One region of the Virgibacillus ainsalahensis genome, then DNA from elsewhere that is predicted to be linked to it. Evidence: riboswitches for the same ligand, from Rfam matches in the RefSeq annotation. Region 1 holds a riboswitch; each other region holds the start of a gene.

Region 1 (5,969 bases):
CAGAAGGGCTAGCCCCTCTTGTCAAATTTCGTTCGTTTGCTGTTGCGGGTGTTGAACCTGAAATTATGGGAGTCGGCCCGGTTGAAGCGGTGCCAAAAGCCTTAAAAATTGCTGGACTGGAACTGTCTGACATCGGTCTATTCGAATTAAACGAAGCGTTCGCATCACAGTCGGTTCGTGTTATTCAGGCATTGGAGCTGGATCCAGGTAAGGTCAATGTAAATGGAGGAGCAATTGCACTTGGCCATCCGCTTGGAATGACAGGTACGAAACTAACGCTGAGTCTTATTCATGAAATGAAGCGTAGAAATGAACAATTTGGTGTTGTCACCATGTGTATCGGCGGCGGTATGGGAGCAGCTGGTGTTTTTGAACTTTTGTAAACAGTGAAAATATAATACTTTAATGGAAAGGAAGATTAAGATGGATGAAACAAAAGAAAGAATTTTTAAAGGCGGATCTTTTCTAATTGAAGACTTGACTGGGGAGGATGTCATCACTCCAGAGGATTTTACAGAAGAACACAAAATGATTGCTAAAACCACTGAAGACTTTGTGGAAGGGGAAGTGGTTCCCAAAATTGATAATTTGGAAAACCAGGAATTTGAGCACTCTGTGGAATTATTGAAAAAAGCTGGGGAATTGGGGCTTTTAGGTGCGGATGTGCCGGAAGAATATGGCGGAATCGGCCTGGATAAAATCAGTTCTTCTCTTATTACAGAAAAGTTTTCTCGTGCTGGTGGTTTTTCGATAACACATGGTGGGCATGTCGGTATTGGTTCACTCCCGATTGTATTTTTCGGGAATGATGAACAGAAACAGAAATACTTGCCAAAACTGGCGACAGGTGAATTGATTGCGGCTTATGCCTTGACAGAACCAAGTTCAGGTTCAGATGCTTTGGGTGCAAAGACAACAGCGAAATTGAATGAAGCCGGAACGCACTATATATTAAATGGTGAAAAGCAGTGGATCACCAATTCAGCTTTCGCCGACGTATTCATTGTCTATGCTAAAATCGACGGTGAACATTTTTCTGCATTTATTGTAGAACGTGAATACCCTGGTGTTTCCACTGGACCGGAAGAAAAGAAAATGGGTATAAAAAGTTCATCCACACGAACTTTAGTTTTAGAAGATGCGGAAGTGCCCGTGGAAAATCTATTAGGCGAAAAAGGTCGCGGTCATGTGATTGCATTCAATATTTTGAATGTAGGACGCTATAAGCTGGCAATTGGTGGAGTTGGCGGATCAAAAAATGCATTGGCAGCTGCAACAAAATATGTGAATGAACGAAAACAATTTGATACACCAATCTCAAGTTTTTCATTGACACAGGAAAAACTTGGAACAATTGCTTCGGAAATATATGCAAATGAAAGTGCGGTGTATCGAACTGTAGGATTGTTTGAACAGCGAATGGGGGCATTGGATGAGGAGCAGTTGAAAGATGGCCGTGAAGTCGCCCGTGCAATTGCTGAATATCAAATTGAATGCTCCATGGGTAAATATATGGCTACTGAATTGCTGGACCATGCGGTGGATGAAGCTGTACAAATGCATGGCGGTTATGGATTCATGCAAGAGTATGAAGTGGAACGCATGTATCGTGATTCACGTATTAACCGTATTTTTGAGGGAACAAATGAAATTAACCGTCTGTTAGTCCCTGGTTCATTGCTGAAAAAAGCAATGAAAGGCGAATTGCCATTATTGCAAAAGGCTCAAACGCTTCAAGAGGAATTAGTAATGATGATGCCGGAAGAAGTTGGTACAGAAGCGTTGGAACAGGAGAAGCATTTATTGAAAAACGCGAAGAAAATCGTTCTGCTGGGTGCCGGTCTTGCTGCACAAAAATATGGACAGAAGCTCGAGAACGAACAAGAAATTCTTGTAAACCTCGCAGATATGGTTGCAGAAGTCTACAACATGGAATCTGCCATCCTTCGAACAGAAAAAGCGGTTAACAAATCAGGTGAAGAGAAAAATATACAGAAGCTTCTCTACACTCAAGTGTATGTACAAGAAGCATTTAATCGTATGGAAGCAGATGCGAAAGAAACATTGATTGCAGTAGAAGAAGGAGACAATTTACGCACGATGCTCTCATCTCTAAGGAAACTGACTCGTCACACACCAACAAACGTGGTTTCGAAAAAACGTGAGATAGCTGCTGAGATCATTAAAGAAGAAAAATATACCGTATAAAGGAAAGGAGCCTTCTGTCGTAGGATAACAGGAGGCTTTTGATTTGTATAAAACTTCAATACATGCAGGAAACATGATAGAATTAAATGTAAACAAATAGAAATGGGGGTTAAAGATATGTCACTTGCATTTTATTGGTATCCCAACTGTGGAACTTGTAAAAAAGCAAAGAAATGGCTGGATGATAATAATGTTGAATATAACAGTATACATATTGTTGAAAATACACCAACTAAAGAAGAACTCCTGGACTTTATCGCAAAAAGTAGCCTTCCTGCCAAGAAATTTTTCAATACGAGCGGGAAAAAGTATCGTGAAATGAATATCAAAGAAAAAATTAAAGAAGCAGATACACGGGAAATGGCAGAAATTCTGGCTACTGACGGAATGCTGATAAAGAGACCAATCGTAACAGACGGCGAAAAGGTAACGGTTGGATTTAAGGAAGAAATGTTTCAGGAGTATTGGCTGAATAAATACTAGAAAAATTCAAGCTTAACTTGTATAGTTGAAATGAAATGATTATATGGAGGGATGGTTATGAGTTTACCGGAAGATAATTTATACTCAAAAGAACATGAATGGGTTAAAAAGGAAGAAGGTCGGTTGCGCATCGGCATTACAGATTTTGCACAAGATGAACTGGGAGATATCGTATTCGTTGAACTTCCGGAAGTTGGCGATGAAATTGAATTGGATGAGCCATTTGGAAGTGTGGAATCGGTAAAAACCGTTTCAGAACTGTATGCTCCTGTCAGCGGGAAAATCATAGAAGTGAATGAGGAGCTGGAAGACAGCCCTGAATTTGTAAATGAATCGCCATATGAAAAAGCTTGGATGGTTGTTGTAGAACCTGCGGATGAGTCTGAACTGGATCAGTTATTATCAGCAGAGCAGTACAAAGAGATTACGGAAGAAGACTAAAATAACTAAAAATATCTCTGGCTGACTTATACTTTTTAAAAAGTGTATAGTCAGCTATTGTTTTATCATATACTTAAGTAAATAAGCTTCTTGCTTGATTTCATAAGGAGTGCTATGTGATGATAACTCATGAAACGGATAAGGTGATCATTGTTGAGGGAGTAACAGACAAAAGACAGATAGAGAAACTAATAACAGATGATGTTACGATTGTTTGTACAAACGGTACACTTGGTGTAGAACGTTTTGATGAACTTCTGGAGACGTATGATCTGGATCATAAGGATGTCATTATAATGGTTGATGAGGATGAGCCGGGTGTGAAGCTTCGGAGACAATTAGCCCGAGAGCTGCCGCATGCTGAGCATATTTTCGTTAGCAGTGAATATCGGGAAGTGGCAACGACCCCGGAAAACATACTCGCTACTGCTTTACTGAGCAAGCACATTGCCGTTAATCCGATTTTTGCATTGAAAGGTAACAAGTATTTATAAGTATAAGAAAAACCGGCCTGCAACCAACAGAGTGAGGCCTGGTTTTTCCATTTGATTTAGGGTGATAATTTGCAACAGATAACAAATGAAGTCTTGCAGGAAGATCGATATCTATTATATATCTACACGCCATTTTGCGGAACATGTAAGTTGGCGCGCACCATGCTTGACAAGATAGAATCCGTACATAAGGAAGATGTTTTTTATGAAATGAATGCTTCCATGTACCCGGAATTTATGCAGGAAAACAGAATAGAAAGTGTACCATGTCTCTTGATAATGGAACAAAGCGAAATAAAAGAAAAAGTATATACGTTTTATTCAATTGCAAATATATACCATTACTTAATGGAATATAAACCGGAGTTGTTTGTGAAAGGCTAGGTTGTTTGTGTTGACACAAAATAATGAGCGTGCTATTATTTAAAATATTAAATTCCAGTTGAATGCGATTATCTCTTATCATGAGCGGTGGAGGGACTGGCCCTATGAAACCGCGGCAACCTTCAAACGTGATGGTGTTTGAAAGGTGCCAACTCCTGCAAAGTAATTACTTTGGTGGATGAGAGAACGAAAAGGTAATGTACTGCGCTTTTCTGTTCTCTTACAGAAAGGCGTTTTTTATTTGCAGTTAAGGCGGTATAAAATGTGGCTCTAACTATGTAAATACGGAATATACTTTTATTGCCATTAAAACTGGCGAAAAGTTGAGTATACTAAGGCTATACTGGATGTTGCAGTTTTTACGAGGAGGATTATGTTTGATTACTATAGAAAGTTTAAGTAAATTTTACAAGTCGGATAAAAAGCATATTACTGCTGTGGATGATCTGACACTCGATATAGAAGAAGGAGAGATATTCGGAGTCATCGGCTATAGTGGCGCCGGAAAGAGTACTTTTGTCAGATTACTTAACAGACTGGAGGAACCATCGACTGGACGAATTGAGATTGATAATCAGGAAATAACAGCATTAAACACGAATCAGCTACGGCTTGCACGCCAGGAAATTGGTATGATTTTTCAGCATTTCAATTTACTATGGTCCAGAAAAGTAAAGGATAATATTGCCTTTCCGCTCGAAATCGCTGGAATTTCAAAGAAGGAAAGACAGTCGCGTGTGCAGGAATTAATTCATTTAGTGGGGCTGTCAGGAAGAGAGAATGCTTATCCGTCTCAACTGAGCGGCGGTCAGAAACAGAGGGTCGGTATTGCTCGCGCATTAGCAAATAACCCAAAGATATTACTTTGTGACGAAGCAACTTCTGCACTTGATCCTGAAACCACGAACGCAATCCTGGACCTTTTAGTCGATATCAATCAAAAGTTGGGTCTGACAATCATCCTCATTACACACGAAATGCATGTGATACGTAAAATCTGTAAACAGGTTGCGGTAATGGAAAATGGGAAAATTATAGAACAAGGTGATGTATTGGACTTATTTTCACATCCAGAACAACCTGTAACAAAGAAGTTTGTGGAACAGGTCATGGGAGGAAATGATGAAGAGGACAGCGTGACTCATTTAGTTAATACCTATGAAGATGGTAAAATCATACGGCTTCATTTTATCGGGGAGACAACTAATCAGGCACTCATCAGTCAATTGGCTAAAAAATTTGCAATTGATATCAATATACTCCAGGGGAAAATTACCCAGACACAGGCGGGTGCCTATGGAACATTATTTGTGCAAGTGAAAGGTGAGCCGGAAGAAGTAGAGAAGGCTGTCTCCTTTGTACATGAAAAAACCTCTGTAGAAATGGAGGTAATCCCAGGTGTTAACTAATTTATTTCCAAATATAGATATGCAGGATTTTTGGGTAGCAACGTATGAAACGTTTTATATGACAATTTTTGCATTAATAGGGACATGCATTTTTGGACTTGTATTAGGGCTTTTATTATTTCTCACGATGAAAGATGGAATTTGGCAGAATAAATACATTAATTTTATCGTGGCAGCATTGGTAAATATTTTTCGCGCTATCCCTTTCATTATATTGATTTTATTACTGTTTCCATTCACGGATTTTCTAATTGGTACAATTCGTGGGCCCAATGCAGCACTCCCGGCGCTGATTATTGGTTCTGCACCGTTTTATGGCCGGCTTGTAGAGATTGCATTGAAGGAAGTAGATAAAGGTGTAGTCGAAGCAGCAAAATCAATGGGTGCTAAGACGCGGACCATTATCTTCAAGGTATTGCTGCCAGAATCTATGCCAGCCCTTGTTTCCGGTTTAACCGTCACGGCTATCGCGCTTATAGGTTATACAGCAATGGCTGGTGTTATTGGTGCAGGTGGACTAGGAAATTATGCGTACTACTTTGGTTTCCAA
Region 2 (5,969 bases), 1.2 Mb from region 1:
TCGCCTCGATCGTATGCGCAATATTGATATTAAGAAGAAGGGCTTTAAGAATGTTGATTTTGACCTGCAAAGCTATGTAGACCGGAGTTTCCATATGTTTGCAGGAGAAGAGATCCGGATAAAAATCCGTTTCCACATAAATCTGCTGAATGTTGTGCTGGATCGTTTCGGACATGAAGCGGATATCAAAAGTACGGATGAAAATCACTTTGTATTAGCTACAAAAGCCAAGCTGTCGGACGGTCTCATCAATTGGATTCTTACATGGGGAAATCAGGCACAGGTACTGGAGCCAAATCACCTCGTCCTTACAATGAAGGAAAAAATACGGCAGATGATGGAAATCTATGAATGAAAGCAACCATTATTTGATCTATTTAATTATGGTCGCATCTGTTCGATTCCCAATGACCGATAAGGAACATTAAGCTTAAAAGACAGGTGATTTGCTTCAAGGTCGATATGTTCCACACTAACCTCAAGGTTACTTTGCAGGTTCATTTCTGTAACCGCAATATAAACTTCTTCTTCATTTGGATGAACGGTTACCCAATTTGGCATTGGCAAATATTTTTCCATATAACTCATAATTTTTTCATTGGGAAGTTGTAATAAGCCAATCGATATTGAATTTAGTTTTAACACAAGATCTCCGTTTTCCTGTACAAGCGGTTCGAAATGCACAGATAGCGGTACAGTGGATGAGAAAACAGGTAGTTCCCCCATTAAATGGACATCTTCCTCCAATGATATACTGTACTGGTGATCAGATCCTATTAACAATTGATCAAGGTAGCCATTTACCAGCTGGTTTAAATTCTGCTTTGATGTACGGATTGTAAATTCAGAGCTTTCCACTGCTTCCTGTGAATCGCGCTCAGACATTGGCACCTCTGAAACCGGCCAAAAAATGAGTGCCAGTATCATAACGACGAAAAGGACGTTTATGATCAGCAAACCGTAAAATAAATTTTTCCATTTGTTTTTCTGCTGGCGACGTTCTTTTCTTGCCATCATTACCTCATCCTTCATCGTTTGTAATATAATCCAATACTCTTTGTGCTATCCGCTGATAGCCAAAATCATTCGGGTGAAAATGATCCTCTGCGAATAACTCAACGTCCGTATCATCAAACAGGTCGACGGTAGGGATGAAGGTTACTGTCTCTTCTTCTGCTGCAATCTTTTTACTCGTATTATTCCAGTCCTCAACGATGATGCCCAGTTCTTCAATTTCCTGGAAATATTGTTGGAAAGGATTGTAAAAACCAATCAGATAAATTTCTGATTTTGGGTTGATGTCCTGTATGGTTGTGATGATTTCTTTCAGTCTTTCTTCAAATTGCCTTCGCCCCTGGTCAAAATCCTCCAATTTCAGGTTCGTAAAGTTCTCTTTTACTATTTTCATAATGTCATTTGCACCGATTGTTATTAATGTGATATCCGCCTGCGCAAGAGATGAGGAAATTCCCGGATCATTCAGGCGTTCCAGCAGCTGGACGGACCGATTCCCGCGTTTACCAAAATTATCAATCGTAACAATTTGATTATTTTCATTGATTGCGCGGTCTAATATGCCGACATATCCACCTTCTTCATTATATGCACCTACACCTTGTGTGAGTGAATCACCGATAGCGACTATACGTGACTCCCGTTTGGAAAGAAAATTGATTGCATTTTGTAATCCTTCCATGACAATTTGGGAAAACTGTCGGTGTGTAGGTCCTTCTTCCGTTGTTACATGCTCATCTTCAGGTTCCTCCTGTTCGGGTTCTGGATTTTCTTCTTCCTTTTCCTCAGATACTTCAACGTCTTCTTCCTGTGGGATTGTCACATCATCAAAGTTGGCTGTGGGACGATTCATCCAAAAAAAGATTCCCCCCAAAAGAATAAAAACCATAATTGCAATAAAAAAGTGCTTTCTCCTCAACTGTATCACATCCATGTTGTGATATTATATAGTTCCCTATTATAAGTATAAGGGGCTAATTTTTCTATATGTTACTTTCATTTTACAGATTAAAAAATCGCCTTGCAAAAAGGCGATTTATAGATTGATGTGACATATATATTTTTTCCAATATATAAGGATTTTAAACGTTAAGATATTGTTACAACTTATATTCATGTTGAAATATAACTTCCAAGGCGCTGGATGGTCAAGTGCCTACGGGATTGATCATCCAGCGACAGGAAGTGATAATTCATTGGCTTTTGTTAAACTTGGGCACCTACGCGGGAAGCTTGATTCGCTCGTAAACGAATCGCCTGATCATAAGGGTTTTTGCCTGTTACGATCGATATGCCTGCTTTATCAGCATTTTCCTGTGATTTCTGATCGACATCAGAAGCGTTTTCGGCCCATAGGATCTTTCCTTGTTTATTGGCAACTTCTTCGATAATGGATGCAGAAACTTGTTGATCTTTTACCCAAATGGCATCTGCTTCATCCGGAGCATTCGATACTTCATCAATGGCAATTACTTCAAATCCAATTTTTTCCAATTTCTCACTGGCTTGATCGGCTGAAACTGTTGCAATCACCTTCTTGCGTATACCACCATTACTGCGGTCAAATGGGGAAGATAGCAACCATTTAACTACATCTTCTTCTGTTGGTTCATACAACCCCGGCTCACCTGTAGCAGCTGTGATTGCCTGATCCAAATCAGCAAGAACATCCTGTGGTGATTCGATTCCAACGGACAACCGAACCAATTCTTCCGTTACTCCACTTTGTTTAAGGTCCTCGACACCTAATTGCTGATGTGTTGTTGATGCAGGGTGAATAATTAATGACTTGGCATCCCCAACATTGGCAACATGGGACCAGAGTTTAACACCATCGATTAATTTTCTGCCTGCATCACGTCCGCCTTTAATTCCAAAAGTGATTATAGATCCATACCCGCCTGCTAGATATTTTTTTGCAAGGTTGTGGGACGGATGTTCCTCAAGACCAGGGAAATTAATCCATTCAACTGCTGGATGCTTTTGCAGGTATGCAGCGACTTCCTGAGCATTTTTGTTGTGGCGTTCCATTCTCAAGTGCAGTGTTTCTAGTCCCTGCAATAATAAAAATGCATTGTGAGGACTTAATGCCGCACCAATATCACGCAACAGCTGTACACGGAACTTTGTGGCAAAAGCCGCAGCTCCCAGGTCAGCATAACGAAGCCCATTGTAGCTGTCATCCGGTTCGGTAAATCCAGGGAATTTTTCGTTATTCCAATTGAAACGGCCGCCGTCGACCATCACACCACCAATTGTCGTGCCGTGACCACCAATCCATTTTGTTGCAGAATGGACAACAATATCAGCACCCCATGCAAGTGGTTTTGTCATATATGGTGTGGCAAACGTATTATCAATGATTAATGGAATGTTATTGTCGTGTGCAATTTCGGCTACTTTCTCTACATCGAAGACATTAAGACTTGGGTTTGTGATAATTTCGCCAAATATAGCTTTTGTTTTATTCGTAATGGCAGCCTGTATTGCTTCATGATCCGTACCATCTACCAATTTCACATCGATTCCGTAGCGCGGCAATGTATTTACGAAAAGATTGTATGTACCACCATATAAATTACTGTCGGCGATGATTTCATCTCCTGCAGAAGCCAGGTTTAATATGGAAAGGGTAATCGCAGCCATCCCGGATGAGGTTGCTACTGCGCCTACACCGTCCTCAAGCTGAGCGATTCGCTGTTCAAAAGCATCAACGGTTGGGTTCATGATACGGGAGTAAATATTTCCCGGTTCTGCCAGACCGAACAGATTTTGTGCATGCTCTGTATCACGAAAAACGTATGAAGTTGTTTGATAGATTGGTACTGCCCGTGAACCTGTAGTAGGGTCTGGTTCCTGACCTCCGTGAAGTAGTACTGTTTCCGGGTTGTGAAAATGAAAGTTAGTCATGAATGATTCCTCCTTGGATTTTGGATGGTTTGGTATCGTACTGGAACGTTGGAAAAGGAATGAAAAAGCCCTCTTCCTAAGAAGAGGGCGTATATTCGAACCGGTCCTCCTCTTATCTTCCAGATCATGTGACCTGTAGGATGGGGCACCTTTAAAGCAATTTCATCTTGCATTAAGGTTGCCGGGCTTCGCAGGGCCTATTCCCTCTGCCACTCAGGATAAGAGATTTAATTTTTCTGAATTACTCAACATTATAGGCTGAAGCCTGACAGCCTGTCAACTATTTTGCCAAAATAAATATTTTTCGAACAGTTGTTTTATGTATTTCTTTTTCCTGCTCCGGCGTTTTTTTGTTTTGAAACAGGCCGTTTATATGAAGATGCCATATAAATAATTAATGCGGCCCAGATAAATAAAAACGCGATTAGATGTGCTTGCGTGAATGGTTCATTATATAGAAATACACCTAGAAACAACATAATTGTTGGGGCAATGTACTGCAGAAAACCGATCATAGCGAGCGGGATTTGTTTAGCCCCACTTGCAAACAGCAATAATGGAACTGCAGTAACCACTCCTCCACCCATTAAAAGGAGATTTGTTGCGGAAAGAGGAGTCGCCATAGAGAATGCATTTTCGGATAGTGTAAAGACGTAAATCAGGGCGATTGGTGTAACAATCAATGTTTCAATGGTTAAACCGAACATAGCACTGAGATCGACCATCTTTTTCAATAAACCATAAAAAGCGAAGGAAAATGCCAGAACGAAAGACACCCATGGGAATACACCGAAACTCACGGTTAAATAAAGTACACCGACAGCTGCTAGAATAAATGAGAGAAACTGCCTTCCTGTATACTTCTCTTTTAATACGATAATTCCCAACAGAATGCTGACAAGTGGGTTGATATAATAGCCCAAACTTGCCTGGACGACATAATCACTGTTGACCGCCCAGATGAATGTCAGCCAGTTCAGGCTGATAAAAATAGAGGCGAGGCTAATGCCAAGCAATTGTTTCTTTTTCTTCCAGATTCGTTTACATTCCATGATGAAGGCGGGAAATTTCCCTGAAATTAAAACAATTGCCAGCATAAAAGCAAACGACCATATAATTCGCTGTGCCAGTATTTCTCCGGCAGAAACATTGTCGACCATTTTCCAATAGATTGGAAGAAACCCCCATAAGAGATATGCCCCTGCCGCATATGTAATTCCGATTTTTTCCTGGTTGTTTTTCATTCTTCTTTCCCCCATTAATGAAGTAAACCAATTTTAGAAGGTATTACCGGATTAAGCAATCTACCTGCTCAATCCGAAAAGGCTCCGCGGGCTAGCCTAAGGTCCGTAGATCTATCCCAACCGCTGCCTGTAATAGCACGCTTTAAAAGGCTGTTTTCTAATAGATTATTTTTTTTGATACAAAAACGATAAAATGCGACATAATTTGAACTGAAGGTTGATGTTTTTAACTCTAACGGAAATCAACCCAGTGATATTGTACGTCGCAACATCGTATTTTATATCAATTGCGAAGTTTGAAAAGGAGCATATTATGCGATAAGAGCATGGAAAAATGAGCTGTGAGGAATGAACGCTTTCAAACGATAGTATTATAGGTTAATATAGTAGTTAGAATGTTTTAAAAACAATTGACGGAGGTTTATTTCATGTCAAAAAAACAAAAAAACTTTGAAACGACAGTTATACACGAAGGATATGATTCAAAAGATATGCTCGGAAGCCTGGCTGAACCATTATTCCAAACATCAACCTATACATTTGATACAGCAGAACAAGGGGAAAGACGCTTTGCCGGTGAAGAGGAAGGATATGTCTACTCCCGAATCGGAAACCCGACAGTAACAATACTAGAAGAGCGGATTGCGGCACTTGAAAAAGGAGAGCGTGGTCTTGCATTTGCTTCCGGGATGGCTGCGGTGTCTGCTGTGCTTGTTGCCCTGACAAAGGCAAATGATCATATCGTATGCTCGTCCGGATTATATGGCTGCACATTCGGGTTACTGACGATGATGAAGGAAA
Region 3 (5,969 bases), 1.7 Mb from region 1:
CTTCAGCTCGTAGAAAAAATGCTGAAGGATAAACAATACGAAATGGATATTGTTGTAACCTTTATTCGGGGAGAATATATGAAACCGATGAAGAACATGAGTGACGAGGCGGAAGAAAGTGAACGGGACAGGGTTTATTCCCATCCCTTTATTTTATGCAGTATGAACAAAACGCAGGATCCGAAAAAAGAATTACTTTTTGATTATGTCGAAAAGGAATTTAAATATAATATTGTTGTAGATCCAATTATCAATTTAAAAGCTCCCATATCAGGATTTCTATTTCCTTCTATCACGGATAATGCTGCGGATGTCAACCATGTTCTTTATTCGTCAGGGAAGAAGAATGAACTGAATTATCATTTTATAGAAGAAGTTTTAAATGCGGAAGAAATTATGACTGCTGCACAGGATAAATTAGTTTTTGAGGAAATTGTGAAAAACGTAGCTGGTGATCAAAAAATCAATACATCCACACTTTCGAATGTATACGAAGAGATTCATCGGGTCACAGAAGAACATGAAGAGGAAGATATACCGAAATTAGACTATAAAGATGTGGAACAGGTTTTAACAAGCAGTGGAATAGAAGATGTTAACACCGAAAAGGTTGAGTCCGCTTTTAAAACGGTGATTGATGATGAACGTTATGAGTTTAAAGCAAACAACATTGTACCGAAATATACTTCAAAATCTATCAAAATAGAGACGAAAATAGCGAATATCTCCATAAGTCCACAAGACTTAAGCCATGTCCGTCAAGTTCATTTCAATGGAAAACGTTTCTTGATGATGGAAGTGGAAGAAAACACGGTGATTGAAGGCTTTGAAATGATTCCGGAAGCTTTAATTCAACAAGCGCCGGAGGACAATGATACATCGGAGTAGAATGGGAAATATAACGCACTGTTATACTGATTGTAGTGCCAACACTATATTGTGGTTATATCATTTTTGTTAGATAAATTAGTGTAAAGTCAGGGTTTTCGCTATACTTCTAATATATTTCACTGTTTTCTTAGAGAAACTCTTGGTTTAACTGCTGAAAAAACAAAAACTTCACTTGACAGTTTTACTAGTATCCGATAAGATGTGAAGAAATCTTAAAAATTTAAAAATTAAATAAAGCAATTCCTTATCAAGAGTCGGGGGAGGAACTGGTCCTGTGATCCCGCAGCAACCGTTACTTGAAATACAGTAAAACGGTGCTAATTCCAGCAAGCATCCGCTTGAAAGATGAGTAAGTGTGTAAAGAAATTTAACCTCTTCCTCATCGGGAGAGGTTTTTTTCATTCTAATTGGAATAGATAGGAATCAATTACTGGGTATAATATTGTTTGAAAACCAAGTAATTTCATAAGGTAAGTTTAATTAATTTTAGGGAGGTGGTTAAAAAAGCAATAAATTACCTTCATGACCTGTCTATTAATTTATCACACATTACACATTACAAACCAAAATTAAAAATTTATGAGGAGAGATTACATTGACAAAGACTGATAGCTTGTACAAAAAATCGTATTTTAACCGGATTACTGAATTAAAGGAATATGCTCCAGAAGTATTTCAATCCTTTTTTGCATTTAATGACAAGGCATTGGCAAAAGGGAATTTGTCCGTAAAATCGAAGGAATTAATTGCCGTGGCGGTGGCACACATAACTGGCTGCCCGTACTGTATTGATTTACATGTGGGTAATGCAAAGAAAAATGATGCTGATAAAGAGGAAGTGGCGGAAGCTATTTTTGTGGCAATAGCATTAAAGGCAGGATCGGCAGCCGCACACTGTGTGAACGCCCTGAATGCATTTGACGGGCAAGGTGATGATGAGCTTTATAAAGCATCCTATTTCAACAGACTTAAGGAATTTGGTGAACTCAATGGTGATACATTCAAGGCATTTGCGGGATTTGATCAAAAGGCCATCAAGGCAGGTAAACTGACAGAAAAGGAAAAAGAGTTAATTGCAGTGGCGTCAGCACATACAACAGGGTGCGCTTATTGTATTGACTTGCATACGAAAAATGCTAAGAAAACAGGAGCAACTCTAGAGGAAATTTCTGAAGCTATTTTTGTAGCGGTAGCTTTAAAAGCAGGATCAGCAATTGCACATAGTGTGAATGCATTAAATGCTTACGACGAGGCTTAAGTCGTAAGCAAAGACCACTTAAAAACAAGGGAAAAGGAGTTCTAACAATGACAAAACAAATTCACTTAAATGGATTTATTCAAAATTCACCTTCCCCACACTCCACGGGATTGTGGAAACATGAAAAAGATCAGGGGACAAATCATAACCGACTGTCTTATTGGACGGAAACAGCAAAAGTTTTAGAACGCGGGAAATTTGATGCAATGTTTATCGCCGATGTTCTAGGGACGTACAGTGTATATGGGAATAGTCATGAAGCAGCTGCTCAACATGCTGTCCAACTTCCAGCCCATGATCCGCTGATCCCAATTTCCGCAATGGCCGCGGTAACTGAAAATCTTGGCTTTGCGCCAACGATTTCCGCTACATATGCGCAACCATACGCACTTGCGAGACAATTATCAACACTTGATCATTTAACGGAGGGAAGGGTTGCATGGAATGTGGTGACATCTTATCTCGAAAGCGAAGCAGTTAATCTCGGGCTTTCCGGTCGTCTTCCAAAGGAACTCCGTTATGACCGTGCCGATGAGTTCCTCGAGGTCGTCTATAAACTCTGGGAACACAGCTGGGATGATGATGCGGTTGTTCATGATCGAGAAAATGATACATTTGCACATCCTGATAAGGTTCGATTGATTAATCATGAAGGCGAATTCTTTAATGTACCGGGTCCGCATTTGGCCGAACCTTCGCCCCAACGTACTCCGGTTTTATTTCAGGCAGGAGCTTCACCAAAAGGACGCGACTTTGCGGCTAAACATGCCGAGGCTGTCTTTACCAAAAATCATTCGCTGGACGCATTAAAAGCCTATGTTGCAGACATCCGGAAGCGAACACAGGAACAGGGCAGAAACTCGGAGGATGTACTCATTTTTCCAATGATCCTGCCAATCATCGGGGCAACGGAAGAAGAAGCGTATGCGAAATATAGAGATTTGACCAACCATGTCAGCTATGAAGGAACAGCTTCTCTTCTTTCCGGTCACACGGGAATTGATTTTTCCAAATACGATCCAGATCAGTATATTGAAGATATAGAAACAGAAGCGGTTCAGGGAAATCTGGATATGTATACGAAAGATCCTAATAAAAAATGGACACTGCGGGAGGCCGTCAAAAATCACGGGCTTGGTAATGGCACCGTGAAGTTTATCGGTACACCCGAACAAATTGCGGATCGAATCGAGGAATGGGCTGTGGAAGGTGATGTTGATGGGTTTAATATCGCACAGACCTACTCACCGGATACATTTCGAGAGTTTGTGGATTTAGTTGTACCTGAGCTGCAGAGACGTGGCATTTACCGGACGGAATATGAAGGAAAGACGCTAAGGGAAAATATGTTTGGGAAAGGGCGTGCCCATTTGTCTGATAATCACCCAGCGAGAAAGTTTGCTGCCATTCAGTCGAAATAAGGGGGGCGAGTTGCCCCCCTGTACGAATGAACGAAAAAGTATACGTAAAGGAGGTCAGAAATGAGTACAATTACGCTGTATACATGGATTGGTTTTGCAATATTTCTTATTGTTATGCTTGTTCTTGGTTTCGTAAGTGCCAGAAAAACGAAGAGTGTCAGCGACTTTGCTACTGGTGGGGGAAACTTGGGGCCATATGTGCTCGGTCTATCCTTTGCTGCAACCTATTTAAGTGCCGCAACTTTTCTCGGCTATCCGGGCTGGACCCATGACTGGGGGTTATCCAATCTTTGGCTGTTTTTGGCTATGATTGGGGGCGGACCGATAGGGGTGTTGATGGTAGCCAAAAAGGTAAGAAAGCTGAATACGGAACAAAAATCACTTTCCCTACCGGACTGGCTCGGTGATTTTTATAATAGTGATATTTTAAGAGTGGGGACAGGACTGATTCTGCTTTTCAATATTTTTTATATAGCTGCCCAGTTTGTGGCGGGCGCACGAATTTTTGAGTATCTTCTAGGAATGTCATATACAAACGGATTAATATTCATTACAGCAATTGTTGTTCTTTATGTGTTTGCAGGTGGAGCATTTGCTGATATCTATACGGATGCCATCCAGGCGGTCATGATGGCGATTGCTGGTCTTGCTATATTTATTTCTGGGATTGTCATTTTTTGGGAGGGAGGTATAACTGCGACATTTACCGGCATTGTGGATGACCTCAGCGCCCAAAATGGAAATTTAGTGGAGGTATTTAATCCTGAGTCAGCTCATTTTTATTCCATTGGTGCAATCTCCGGTGCCATTATTATTCAATGGGCCTTTGCCTCCGCGCCGCATTTGTTTAATAAAGTGCTTGGTCTGAAAAATGAAAAGGATTTAGGAAAAATGATTGTGACCTATGTTATCACTGCTGCTTTCTGTCTACTTGTGCTATTTGGGGGGCTATATAGCAGAATGGCACTTGGTGATAATGTGGTGGAAGCTGACCTGGCATTAATGGAATATGCAGTTTGGGCTTTTCCTGCGATTATAGTAGCAATCTTTGGTGTGGTGATTCTTGCGGCGGCCATGTCAACAACAGATGGAATATTCGTGTCCATTTCGACCGTATTTGCCAATGATATTTTTCTGAAATACCTTGTTAAAAGAGGAATTATCAATATAAGTGATGAAAAAGCACAGAAAATGTCCCTGCAAATCAGTCGTTTGGCAGTTCCACTGGTAGGTTTAGCTGCATTTTTAATTGTGCTGCACCCGCCTGCTTATATGGGAGATGTCATGTGGATAGGGATTTCAGGCGTAGCTGCGGGAACGATGGGCCCTATTTTATATGCTATTTATAGCAAGAAGAAAGCTCCTGCAAGAGCTGCAGAACTGTCGATGACTATCGGTTTGCTTTCCTATCTGATTATCTACTTTACTGGTATCGTCCCAAGTACGATGTCGGCAGGAGCACTGGCTACTTTTATTGGTATTGCAACGATTGTGATTTTGGCACGAATACTGAAGAACCCTCAAGTTACTGAAGGGGAAAAAATAGAAAAAAATCAAACGCAGGCAAATTAGGGAAAGGGTGAGTTGTGATGTTTGTTAATCCAATGCTTTCCGTATGGTTGTATGGATTTATCACTAGTCTTATTATTATCGGTTTCTCACTTTGGAAATGGTATTTCGGCAAGTAGAAGGAGAAAGCAATGCAAAAGGAGTCAAGTTAGATTTAACACCATAAGGGTTTTTCATTAAAGGTTGGAATTTTAGGAATAGGTAGGTTACTTTGATAACTAATCTATTAATTTGGCGTATAATGATGGAGAAATGTAGAAAGTTGGAGGTTATACGATGACGAAAACGAAAATCGAAACATTGAAGAATTACATAGCTGGAGAGTGGATTGAAGCAGAATCGGACAGGACAGAGGAAGTCTTTAACCCGGCGACTGGAGAATTGATTGCATATGTACCTATTTCCTCCCAGGGAGATGTGGATCAAGCCGTGGAGAAAGCTGCTACAGCTTTTCATGAATGGAAGGAAGTTCCAGTACCGAAACGGGCGCGTATTTTATTTAAGTATCAACAATTGCTTGTGGACCACTGGGATGAACTGGCGGAAATTGTAACAATTGAAAATGGAAAAAGTTTTAATGAAGCAAAGGGGGAGGTGCAGCGTGGAATTGAAAATGTGGAATTTGCTGCAGGCGCACCTTCCCTAATGATGGGCGAACAGCTTCCTTCAATTGCAGAGGGATTGGAATCTGGCGTGTATCGCTACCCAATCGGCGTCATTGGTGGAATTACGCCGTTTAATTTTCCAATGATGGTCCCGGCATGGATGTTTCCCATGGCCATTGTCACTGGTAATACATTTATATTGAAACCATCGGAGCGCACACCTTT

The links. A riboswitch is a leader RNA that binds a small molecule or an ion and turns the genes downstream of it on or off. The one in region 1 is predicted to bind S-adenosylmethionine.
Region 2: another riboswitch for S-adenosylmethionine. It lies ahead of ACZ427_RS19045 (O-acetylhomoserine aminocarboxypropyltransferase/cysteine synthase family protein); the one in region 1 lies ahead of ACZ427_RS05460 (methionine ABC transporter ATP-binding protein).
Region 3: another riboswitch for S-adenosylmethionine. It lies ahead of ACZ427_RS14255 (carboxymuconolactone decarboxylase family protein); the one in region 1 lies ahead of ACZ427_RS05460 (methionine ABC transporter ATP-binding protein).

Annotation. Positions count from the first base shown of each region.
Region 1 is NZ_AP043943.1:1,163,561-1,169,529, forward strand. It holds gene ACZ427_RS05430 (acetyl-CoA C-acetyltransferase) at 1-383, shown strand, start outside; gene ACZ427_RS05435 (acyl-CoA dehydrogenase family protein) at 424-2,208, shown strand; gene ACZ427_RS05440 (arsenate reductase family protein) at 2,326-2,691, shown strand; gene gcvH (glycine cleavage system protein GcvH) at 2,749-3,132, shown strand; gene ACZ427_RS05450 (toprim domain-containing protein) at 3,252-3,626, shown strand; gene ACZ427_RS05455 (thioredoxin family protein) at 3,696-4,010, shown strand; SAM riboswitch class I at 4,083-4,195, shown strand; gene ACZ427_RS05460 (methionine ABC transporter ATP-binding protein) at 4,388-5,419, shown strand; gene ACZ427_RS05465 (methionine ABC transporter permease) at 5,409-5,969, shown strand, end outside.
Region 2 is NZ_AP043943.1:3,844,400-3,850,368, forward strand. It holds gene ACZ427_RS19030 (helix-turn-helix transcriptional regulator) at 1-355, shown strand, start outside; gene ACZ427_RS19035 (YpmS family protein) at 382-1,017, opposite strand; gene ACZ427_RS19040 (SGNH/GDSL hydrolase family protein) at 1,022-1,867, opposite strand; gene ACZ427_RS19045 (O-acetylhomoserine aminocarboxypropyltransferase/cysteine synthase family protein) at 2,221-3,924, opposite strand; SAM riboswitch class I at 4,034-4,149, opposite strand; gene rarD (EamA family transporter RarD) at 4,242-5,168, opposite strand; gene megL (methionine gamma-lyase) at 5,597-5,969, shown strand, end outside.
Region 3 is NZ_AP043943.1:2,912,518-2,918,486, reverse strand. It holds gene ACZ427_RS14260 (DUF4317 domain-containing protein) at 1-888, shown strand, start outside; SAM riboswitch class I at 1,133-1,243, shown strand; gene ACZ427_RS14255 (carboxymuconolactone decarboxylase family protein) at 1,481-2,149, shown strand; gene ACZ427_RS14250 (LLM class flavin-dependent oxidoreductase) at 2,197-3,570, shown strand; gene ACZ427_RS14245 (sodium:solute symporter family protein) at 3,631-5,142, shown strand; gene ACZ427_RS14240 (CoA-acylating methylmalonate-semialdehyde dehydrogenase) at 5,416-5,969, shown strand, end outside.